2 regions of the Arthrobacter humicola genome follow, and region 1 is predicted to be linked to the other one. Evidence: riboswitches for the same ligand, from Rfam matches in the RefSeq annotation. Region 1 holds a riboswitch; the other holds the start of a gene.

Region 1 (4,055 bases):
AAATTTGCCAGTTGCGGGTCCATGATCCCGCGGCAGAGCAGGAAAATCACCAGGTATGCCAGAGTGGAGGCCACCCCGATGCTGCCGAAGCGGACGAGCTGTCCAAAGAGGCTTCCGCCGGGACTTTGTTCCTGGGCCCGCGAGGAAGCAGGAAGCGGTCCGCGGGCGAGGGCGGCGCGCAGCTCGGGAACCGGGATCCGGCCCGAGACCAGGTCCCGGCTCAACCGTGCCATGCCGCGCAGGTCCGCGATGGCGGTCTGGACGATGTCCACGCTCGAATCCGGGTCATCGGTCCAGTCCACCGGGACTTCGTGGACGCGCAGGCCGCACTTTTCGGCCAGGACCAGCAGCTCGGTGTCGAAGAACCAGGCGTTGTCCAAAGTGTGCGGGAGCAGTTGCCGGGCCACATCCGCCCGGATCGCCTTGAAGCCGCACTGGGCGTCGCTGAAATGGGCGCCCATGAAGGACTGAAGCAGGAAGTTGTAGCTGCGCGAGATGAATTCCCGCTTCGGCCCGCGGACCACCCGCGAGTTGCGGGTCAGCCGGGTCCCGATCGCGAGGTCGGAGTGCCCCGAAATGAGCGGGGCAAGGAGGGGGCCGAGCGCCGCCAGATCGGTGGAAAGGTCCACGTCCATGTATGCCAGGACCGGCGACGGCGAGGCAAGCCAGACCTTGCGCAGCGCATTTCCGCGGCCTTTTTCGGCCATATGGACCACGTTCACCTCGCGGAGCTCACGGGCTACGCGTTCCGCCGTCTTGAGTGTTCCGTCGGTGCTGGCATTGTCCGCCACCGTGATCCGGAAGGAGTGCGGGAAGGAGCCCAGAAGATAGGCGTGGAGCCGGCGCAGGCACGCCTCGAGGTCCCGCTCCTCGTTGAAGACCGGGATGGTGACGTCCAGCAGCGGCTCGCTGGTGCGCGTGTCAATAGCTGAGCGCCGGCCGCCCGGGCTGGTGAGCGGCCCGCCGAACCGGGCCTGGGCGGGCGCGTCGGCCACGGCGAGCCCGGAAAGTGCGGCGGGTGCTGCCGGACCGGCCGGCGTCGCGGTGGAGTGTGGCAGGGTTCCTGAGGCCTGGTCTGTGAACGTCATGGCTCAACTGTCCCGGCGGTCCATATGAGGGCTTTAGGGTCAAGCTGTGCGGGGGCTGTGGAAGTCCGCCGGCGACGCACGGAGTCGTCTGCAATGCCCGTGCTGCCGGAGCTCCGGACAGATAACCGGGGGCGGTGCCCACAACGCGGTGGTGGTGCACTGCCCCCGGTTAGTCCGTCAGGGAGCCAGCAGAGGACAAACGTTCGCTGCAGTGCCCGGTCCGCTGAACCTCCTCAGCTCCGAGTTGTCCAGGTTGAGGGCGTAGTTGACGTTGCCGGTGGTCAGGTACAGGCCGTCCGGCGAGGGGAGCAGCAGTAGATTCCTGCCCGTGGAGACTACCTCAACGCTGTCGCTGAGGAATGTGTAGCGGCTGGTACCGGTGATCACGTAGTTGAGGGTCTTGCCGTTGGCCGTCAGCGTGATTTTCAGTCCTGGCGACGTACTGATGACAGTGCCGGCAGGCGTCGCGATGTTCTTGAACTTGCCGGTGAGCTGCGCCGTGACCGGAAAGCCACAATTATCCAATGTGAACGTGGCTGGATCGGCGGGCTGCGGAGGTCCCGACGGCACCGCCCCGGCCGGTCCGGCGCCGACAAAGAGTGCGGCCGCGAGGACCGCCGGAATAGCCCATTTTTTCATGTTGTGCTCCTGAAATTTGATTCCGTGCCCTGGAGCGGGCACCCCGCGTACTTGGTGAATGGAGGCAGCGGTGCCCAAGCCTCCCGCCCCGACCTTGAGAAAACCTTGTTCTCCGAAATACGCGAAGGCCCCGGATCACGATGGATCCGGGGCCTCATGGGCGCTGCTGGCTGGTGCCGGCTTAGTACCAGTTGTGGGACAGGTGGAAGTTCAGGGCGCCGCAGGGGGAGCCGTAGCGCGACTTGACGTAGTTCAGGCCCCAGTTGATCTGGGTCCGGTAGTTGGTCATGTAGTCCGCGCCGGCGCTCGCCATCTTCGAGGCGGGCAGGGACTGGACCACACCGTAGGCGCCGCTGCTGGCGTTCGTGGCCGTCGTCTTCCAGTCCGATTCCTTCGTCCAGAGCTTCTGCAGGCACTGCATCTGGCCGGGTGCCCAGCCATAGCTGCCCAGCTGGGCCGCGGCGTAGGCCTGTGCCCCGGCGGGGTCGTCGATGGCGACCGGCGCCGGTGCCGGCGCGGGAGCCGCTGCGGGAACGGGGGCTGCTGCGGGAGCGGGCGCCGGTGCTGCCGCCGGGGCCGGCGCGGCCGGGGCAGCAGCGGCAGCGGCAGCGGGTGCCGGTGCTTCGGCCGGCTTGACCTCCGAGATCTGAGGTACCGCGCCGCTGGGTGCTGCAGCTGCCGGCGCGGCGACCTGGACCCGTTCAAAGTTCAGCTTGGCTAGGGGATCGGCCGTGGTGGCCGTTTGGGAGCTCGCAACAGTCGCCCCGTAGCTGCCGGGCTCTGCGGCCTGGCTGGCGGCGGCGCCGCCTGCCACGAGTACTGCGCAGGCGGCGGTGACGACGGCGGCGCGGCGTCCGGTGATGCCGAGCCCGGTGGCCAGTCGCGACAGGGCGGACGCCTGCGGGGCCGGTGCGGCACGGTGGCGCGACTTGCCGGCGCGGGAATGTGAAACGCCGTCAGGGCGCGTTTGTACCTGGAATTCAGTCATGATGGCCTCTCAACGCCTGCGGAGTTAGCTGTCGGGTTCGGATGAGGTCATCCGGCCGCACGGAATATCACGTGTCGGCTTCACCCCAAGGGCGCATGTGTGCAGAATGCCCGGGAACTCTGGGTCCCCCGCCTCTGCCTGGTCCAGCGGAATCCGGGAAGCGGCAGAGTTTGGCGTCCATCCGGATATGCGGCACAAATGGAGGCCGCACTCGAAAAACGGTACAGGACTCCTGGGCTTAAGTCACATTTGGGTAACGGCGGTCACAGGGGCGGCGTGTCGCGTTGCGCGAGATTCCCCGCGCGGGTGCCGGCAGCCGACCCTGTAGCCCCGGCGCCGGTTACGCCGACGGCGGTACGGCCGGGAGCCGTACAGCGAACTCCGTCCGGCCCGGTCGGGACGTGACCTCGACGGTCCCCCCGTGGGCCTCCACGATCGACTGGACAATGGACAAGCCCAGCCCGCTGGTGCCCTCGGACGTCGGTGCGCCCGCCGTGGCATATCCGCTCCCGTTGCTGCCGGCTGCACCCCCGGACCTGCCGGAAACAGAGCCGGAAAGAGGAGCGGTAGAAGAGCCGGGAGCGATGCGGGCAGCGGACCCGGACCGGGCCCCCGCCGTCGCTGGCGCAGGGCTGCCTGCGGAGCTGGCTGCCGGATTGGTGCGCGACGCGTCAGCCCGCGCGAAGCGGGCGAAGACTCGGCCGACGAATTCGGGGGCGATGCCGCTGCCGTTGTCCGTCACAGTGACCACGGCGCTGCCGTCCGCCGAACGCATGACGCCCGTGACCACCTTGGTCCCCGGTGCCGTGTGCTTGCGCGCATTGGACAGGAGATTGGCGAGGACCTGGTGGAGTTGGGCCGCATCGCCGCGCACCACCACCGGCTCATCCGGCAGTTCCAGCTGCCAGATCCGGTCCGGGGCCATGACCTTCTCATCGCTCACGGTCTCGACGGCCAGTTGGGTGAGGTCGACGTCGGCGACCTTGAGCGGCTGCCCCTCGTCCAGGCGCGCCAGCAGCAGCAGGTCCTCCACCAGGGTGGTCATCCGCTCGGACTGGCTTTGGACGCGGGCCAGGGACTTCTCGCCGTCGGGCGTGAAGTGCTCGGTCATCCGCATCAGCTCCGTGTAACCGCGGATGGCCGTGAGCGGAGTGCGGAGTTCGTGCGAGGCATCGGCGACGAACTGCCGCACCTTCATTTCGCTCTCCTGCCGCGCCTCAAGGGCGTTGGAGACGTTGTCCAGCATCTGGTTCAGCGCGTAGCCCACGCTGCCCACTTCGGTGCCGGGGTGGGCGGCCGACGCCGGGACACGCACCCCGAGCGCCACCTCGCCGGCGTCG
Region 2 (4,055 bases), on a different contig from region 1:
GGATGAAGACCGGGCCGGAACCGACGTTCACGCTGTAGAGAGCGGTGGTGCCGCCGTTCCAGCCGCCGTGGACTGCCATGCCGTTGCCGACGTAGACAGCGATGTGGGCCATGCCCACGCCACCGTTCTGGTAGTAGGCGAGGTCGCCCGGACGAGCTTCGGCGGCGCTCACGGTGCGGCCGAGGGACAGGTAACCTGCCGGCCAGCCGTGGTAGTGGATACCGGCCGCGGCCAGGGCGTTGGTGGCAAGGGCGGTGCAGTCCTGCGCCACGCCGAGCTGTGCGTAGGCAGCGGCAGCGATGGTTGCACCGGCGCCGCTTCCGATTCCGGCGGGGGCCAGGGCAGCTGCGCCGCCGTTGACGCCGGCCTGGGCGCCGCCGGCCTGGGTAGCTGCGGCGGTCTGGACCTGCACGACGGGCTTGGGAGCCTCGACGACGGGAGCCGGCGACGTGGTCACGGCGGGCTTCTCGTAGGAGATCGCGATGGTGGAAGCAGCCGAAATCGTGGCCGGAGCCGACGACTGGACTTCCAATGCGGAAGCGGAGGTGGATTCGCGCTGAACATTGGTCTCAGCAGCGTTGGCTGCGATTCCACTGGTCAGAACCAGACCGGAAGCTGCGGCGATGACCGCGGCCTGACGGCCCATGCCGCCGGCGTTGTCGCCGACTGCCTTGGCAATAACAGCCAGCGAGTTGGTCTTGGTGACCTCGGCGCGGTGCCGTGCAACGGTTGCACGAGTAGTCATTAAGTTCTCTCTTTCGTGATCCTTGGACCGCGCGTTTTTGGGCGCGGACTGAGGACGCTCCGGCATCTTGGGGGTACGCCGGATCGCCCCGAAATGGGTTACTTAGCGAAGGGTGTACTGCGAAGACGCGCCAAAAGCGGAAACTGCATGCTGTCCGGACTCGGTAGAAAATGAGCCAGCGGAACGTGATCCCATCCGGGCGCCGGCAAGGGCGGCACGTGATGTGGATGTCAGCGGGCTCAAAAGAGCCGCGCCAGTGCGCATACGCGCAGCATTGTGGCGTGAAGACACGAAAGTAGCCTCTCCCAATGCCTACGAGGTGAGCTGTCGGATTCGGATGGGAGTCACCCGGCCGCGCTGCTTCCTGGGAAGCGTTGCGACTTAACCCCTAGGCCTTCTTTCGAAGGCCAAAATTGGTTCCCCCGCCCCTGCCAGACGATGTAATGCGAACGGACCTTGAGCGGTGGCAGAGCTAGGCAATCCACTCAAGAGCGCCAACTTCGGAAAAGTTGGCGTGCTTCAAACCCTACAGGACTCCGGACTCAATGTCACATTCAGATCACGGCGTGTCACGGGAATTTGAGAGTTCTCCATCGTCTTTATTAGAGCCAGCCGAGGGGGTCAACAACGTCGCCGTTGACCATCACTTCAAAGTGGAGGTGGCAGCCCGTGGAGGCGCCGGTGGTCCCGCTCAGCGCGACGACATCGCCGCGGGAGACCTTCTGGCCGACCTTCACCGAAGACGAGGACAGGTGGTTGTACGTGGTCTCCAGACCGTTGCCGTGGTCAATGACCACACGGTTGCCGCCGCCGTAGGGGTGCCATCCGTTGAAGGTCACGGTGCCGCTGGCGGCGGCGTGGACCGGCGTGCCGCACTGGGCGGCGAAATCCTGGCCGCGGTGAAACTCCCCCGGGCCGCCCGTGATGGGGCTGACACGGTAGCCGAAGGGCGATGCGGTGATCAGCTGGTCCAGCGGCGGACCCAGCGTGCCGGCTGAAGCCGCCCGGGTAATGCTGCCGACGGACTGGGCGCTCAGCAGTTGCTTGAGCTTCCCGTCCGGGTCGCCTTTGGTGGCGATGGCCGTCCGGCTGAAATCGAGCTTTGCGGCGGCGGCAGCCGTGACGTCCGGCTGTACTGCGGCCGAGACTGCGGATCCGTCGGTGTTCGAGGCCATGACGGGACTCGTGACGGGGACCGTCACCGTGAGGACCAGACCGGTGGCGGCCAGCGCGATTCCGGCCTTCTGCCCCACGCCGCTGGCGGCGGCAAAGTCCGTTACCTGACGGAACGGGCTGCGGCGGCTGCGGCGCTCGTCGCGGTGTGCGTCACGCGGGCGTTCGGCCGTATGCGCGACGACGGGGCGCGGCTCCGGAGCGGGACCGGTCGCGCGGCGACGGCCCCTGGCGGTCTGGGTGGTCAAGAACGGTTCCTCTCTGAGAGCCTGCGAAGTTAGCTGTCGGATTCGGGTCAGAGAGATCAAAGACCCGGTCCGCCGTTGCAAGCACCCGGTCACCGAGGCGTCCTTAGGGGATCGTTCGATGAAAGCTGCTTGCCGCTGACGGACTTCACCCCAAGGCTGACGAAGAAGCAGCCGATAGTGGTTCCCCCGCCCCTGCCAGGAGGTGGTTCTGCGACTGATCCGCTGGCAGGGCTCGGCTTCGGATCAGGTAACGCTTTGGTATCGGTACAGGGCACTAACTATAGGTGATTAAGCCGCTCGGTGATAAATCCGTGATCGCGTTTGTGCAGAACTCATGGGTCGTCCCATGACGGTGACGTTTTGGCTGGTCAGGCGACTGTTACAAAGACATGCGCGGCAACCTCTGGCGGCAGCTCCAAGGCGCCCTCGATATCCGGGACCCGGACCGAGATGTACTCCCCCACCCGCTCCAGCGAGACGAGCGCACCGGGGCGGATTCCGCCCTCATCGAGCTGGGCCAGAAGCTCCGGTTCCACCTGGATGGGCTCCGCGAGCCGGTTGACCGTGATCCGCGAATCCGCACCGTAGCCGGCCATGGCCTCCAGCAGGTTCACGACCCCGTCCGCGTGGGCCCCCGAGGGTGCGCCGCCAAGTTCCGCGAGCCCCGGAATCGGGTTCCCGTAGGGCGAAACGGTCGGGTGGTCGAGCATCTCGAAGATCCTGCGCTCGACGCGCTCACTCATGACGTGCTCCCAGCGGCACGCTTCCTCGTGAACGTAGGCCCAGTCGAGCCCGATCACGTCGGCGAGCAGGCGTTCCGCGAGGCGGTGCTTGCGCATAACGCCGACGGCGCGTTTCCGTCCGGTTTCGGTCAGTTCAAGGTGCCGGTCGCCGGAAACAATCACCAGGCCGTCGCGCTCCATGCGGCCGATGGTCTGGGAAACAGTGGGGCCGGAGTGGCGGAGTCGTTCGGCGATGCGGGCGCGGAGGGCGACGATGTTTTCTTCTTCAAGTTCCAGAATGGTCCGGAGATACATCTCCGTGGTATCAATCAGATCCGTCATTCAGCTCAGCTCCTCGAACGCAGTCCTTGCGTCATTCCCACCGTACCGCGTGCGGGCTGCGTGTAAGGATGCGCCCTGGCGAGATCCGCCGTACGTTCGCAGAACAGCCTAGCCTATTTTGAATTACTCCGGATAATTTTTGATCCGGACTGCGGACGGTCCCCCGGCGCCGGCCGGCCGGCCCCTCGGGCCGTCTCAATGACCGGACTATGACAGAGGCTTTTCCGTATCGCCGGCGGCTGTCAGGCAGAATAAAACAGGCAGAATGACAAGGGGTGTCCGTTGTAGCCATCCGGCCAGGCCACCTCCCAGCCACGCTACGAACCAGCCGAAAATTGGAGCCACTGTGAGCGACACCAGCATCACGATCCCCGCCAACCTCCTGCCCAAGGACGGACGGTTCGGCGCCGGCCCGTCCAAGGTCCGACCGGAACAGATGGAGGCCCTCGCCGCGGCGTCGACAAAGCTGCTGGGGACCTCACACCGCCAGGCACCAGTGAAGAACCTCGTCGGTTCGGTCCGCAATGGCCTCAGCGAGTTCTTCCGCGCCCCCGAGGGCTACGAAGTGATTCTCGGCGTCGGCGGCTCCACCGCATTCTGGGACATTGCCAGCTTCGGACTCGTCGAGACCAAGGCGCAGCACCTGTCCTTCGGTGAATTCGGCTCGAAGTTTGCTTCGGCTACCAACAAGGCGCCGTTCCTCGCCGAATCCTCCATCATCAAGGCCGAGCCCGGCACCCGCCCCACCGCCCAGGCAGAGGCCGGCGTGGACGTATACGCGTGGCCGCAGAACGAGACGTCCACCGGCGTGGCCGCCCCCGTCCG

Evidence for each region. Region 1 has a riboswitch for cyclic di-AMP ahead of ABD243_RS05480 (aggregation-promoting factor C-terminal-like domain-containing protein). Riboswitches for the same ligand answer to the same signal wherever they lie in the genome.
Region 2: another riboswitch for cyclic di-AMP. It lies ahead of ABD243_RS06690 (M23 family metallopeptidase); the one in region 1 lies ahead of ABD243_RS05480 (aggregation-promoting factor C-terminal-like domain-containing protein).

The regions. Positions count from the first base shown of each region.
Region 1 is NZ_BAAAQB010000012.1:223,920-227,974, forward strand. Features, by position in the region: gene ABD243_RS05470 (bifunctional glycosyltransferase family 2/GtrA family protein) at 1-1,088, opposite strand, end outside; gene ABD243_RS05475 (hypothetical protein) at 1,266-1,727, opposite strand; gene ABD243_RS05480 (aggregation-promoting factor C-terminal-like domain-containing protein) at 1,909-2,715, opposite strand; cyclic di-AMP (ydaO/yuaA leader) riboswitch at 2,715-2,874, opposite strand; gene ABD243_RS05485 (sensor histidine kinase) at 3,056-4,055, opposite strand, start outside.
Region 2 is NZ_BAAAQB010000019.1:48,117-52,171, reverse strand. Features, by position in the region: gene ABD243_RS06695 (NlpC/P60 family protein) at 1-745, opposite strand, end outside; cyclic di-AMP (ydaO/yuaA leader) riboswitch at 1,041-1,210, opposite strand; gene ABD243_RS06690 (M23 family metallopeptidase) at 1,348-2,166, opposite strand; cyclic di-AMP (ydaO/yuaA leader) riboswitch at 2,171-2,384, opposite strand; gene ABD243_RS06685 (iron-dependent transcriptional repressor DtxR) at 2,535-3,230, opposite strand; gene serC (phosphoserine transaminase) at 3,577-4,055, shown strand, end outside.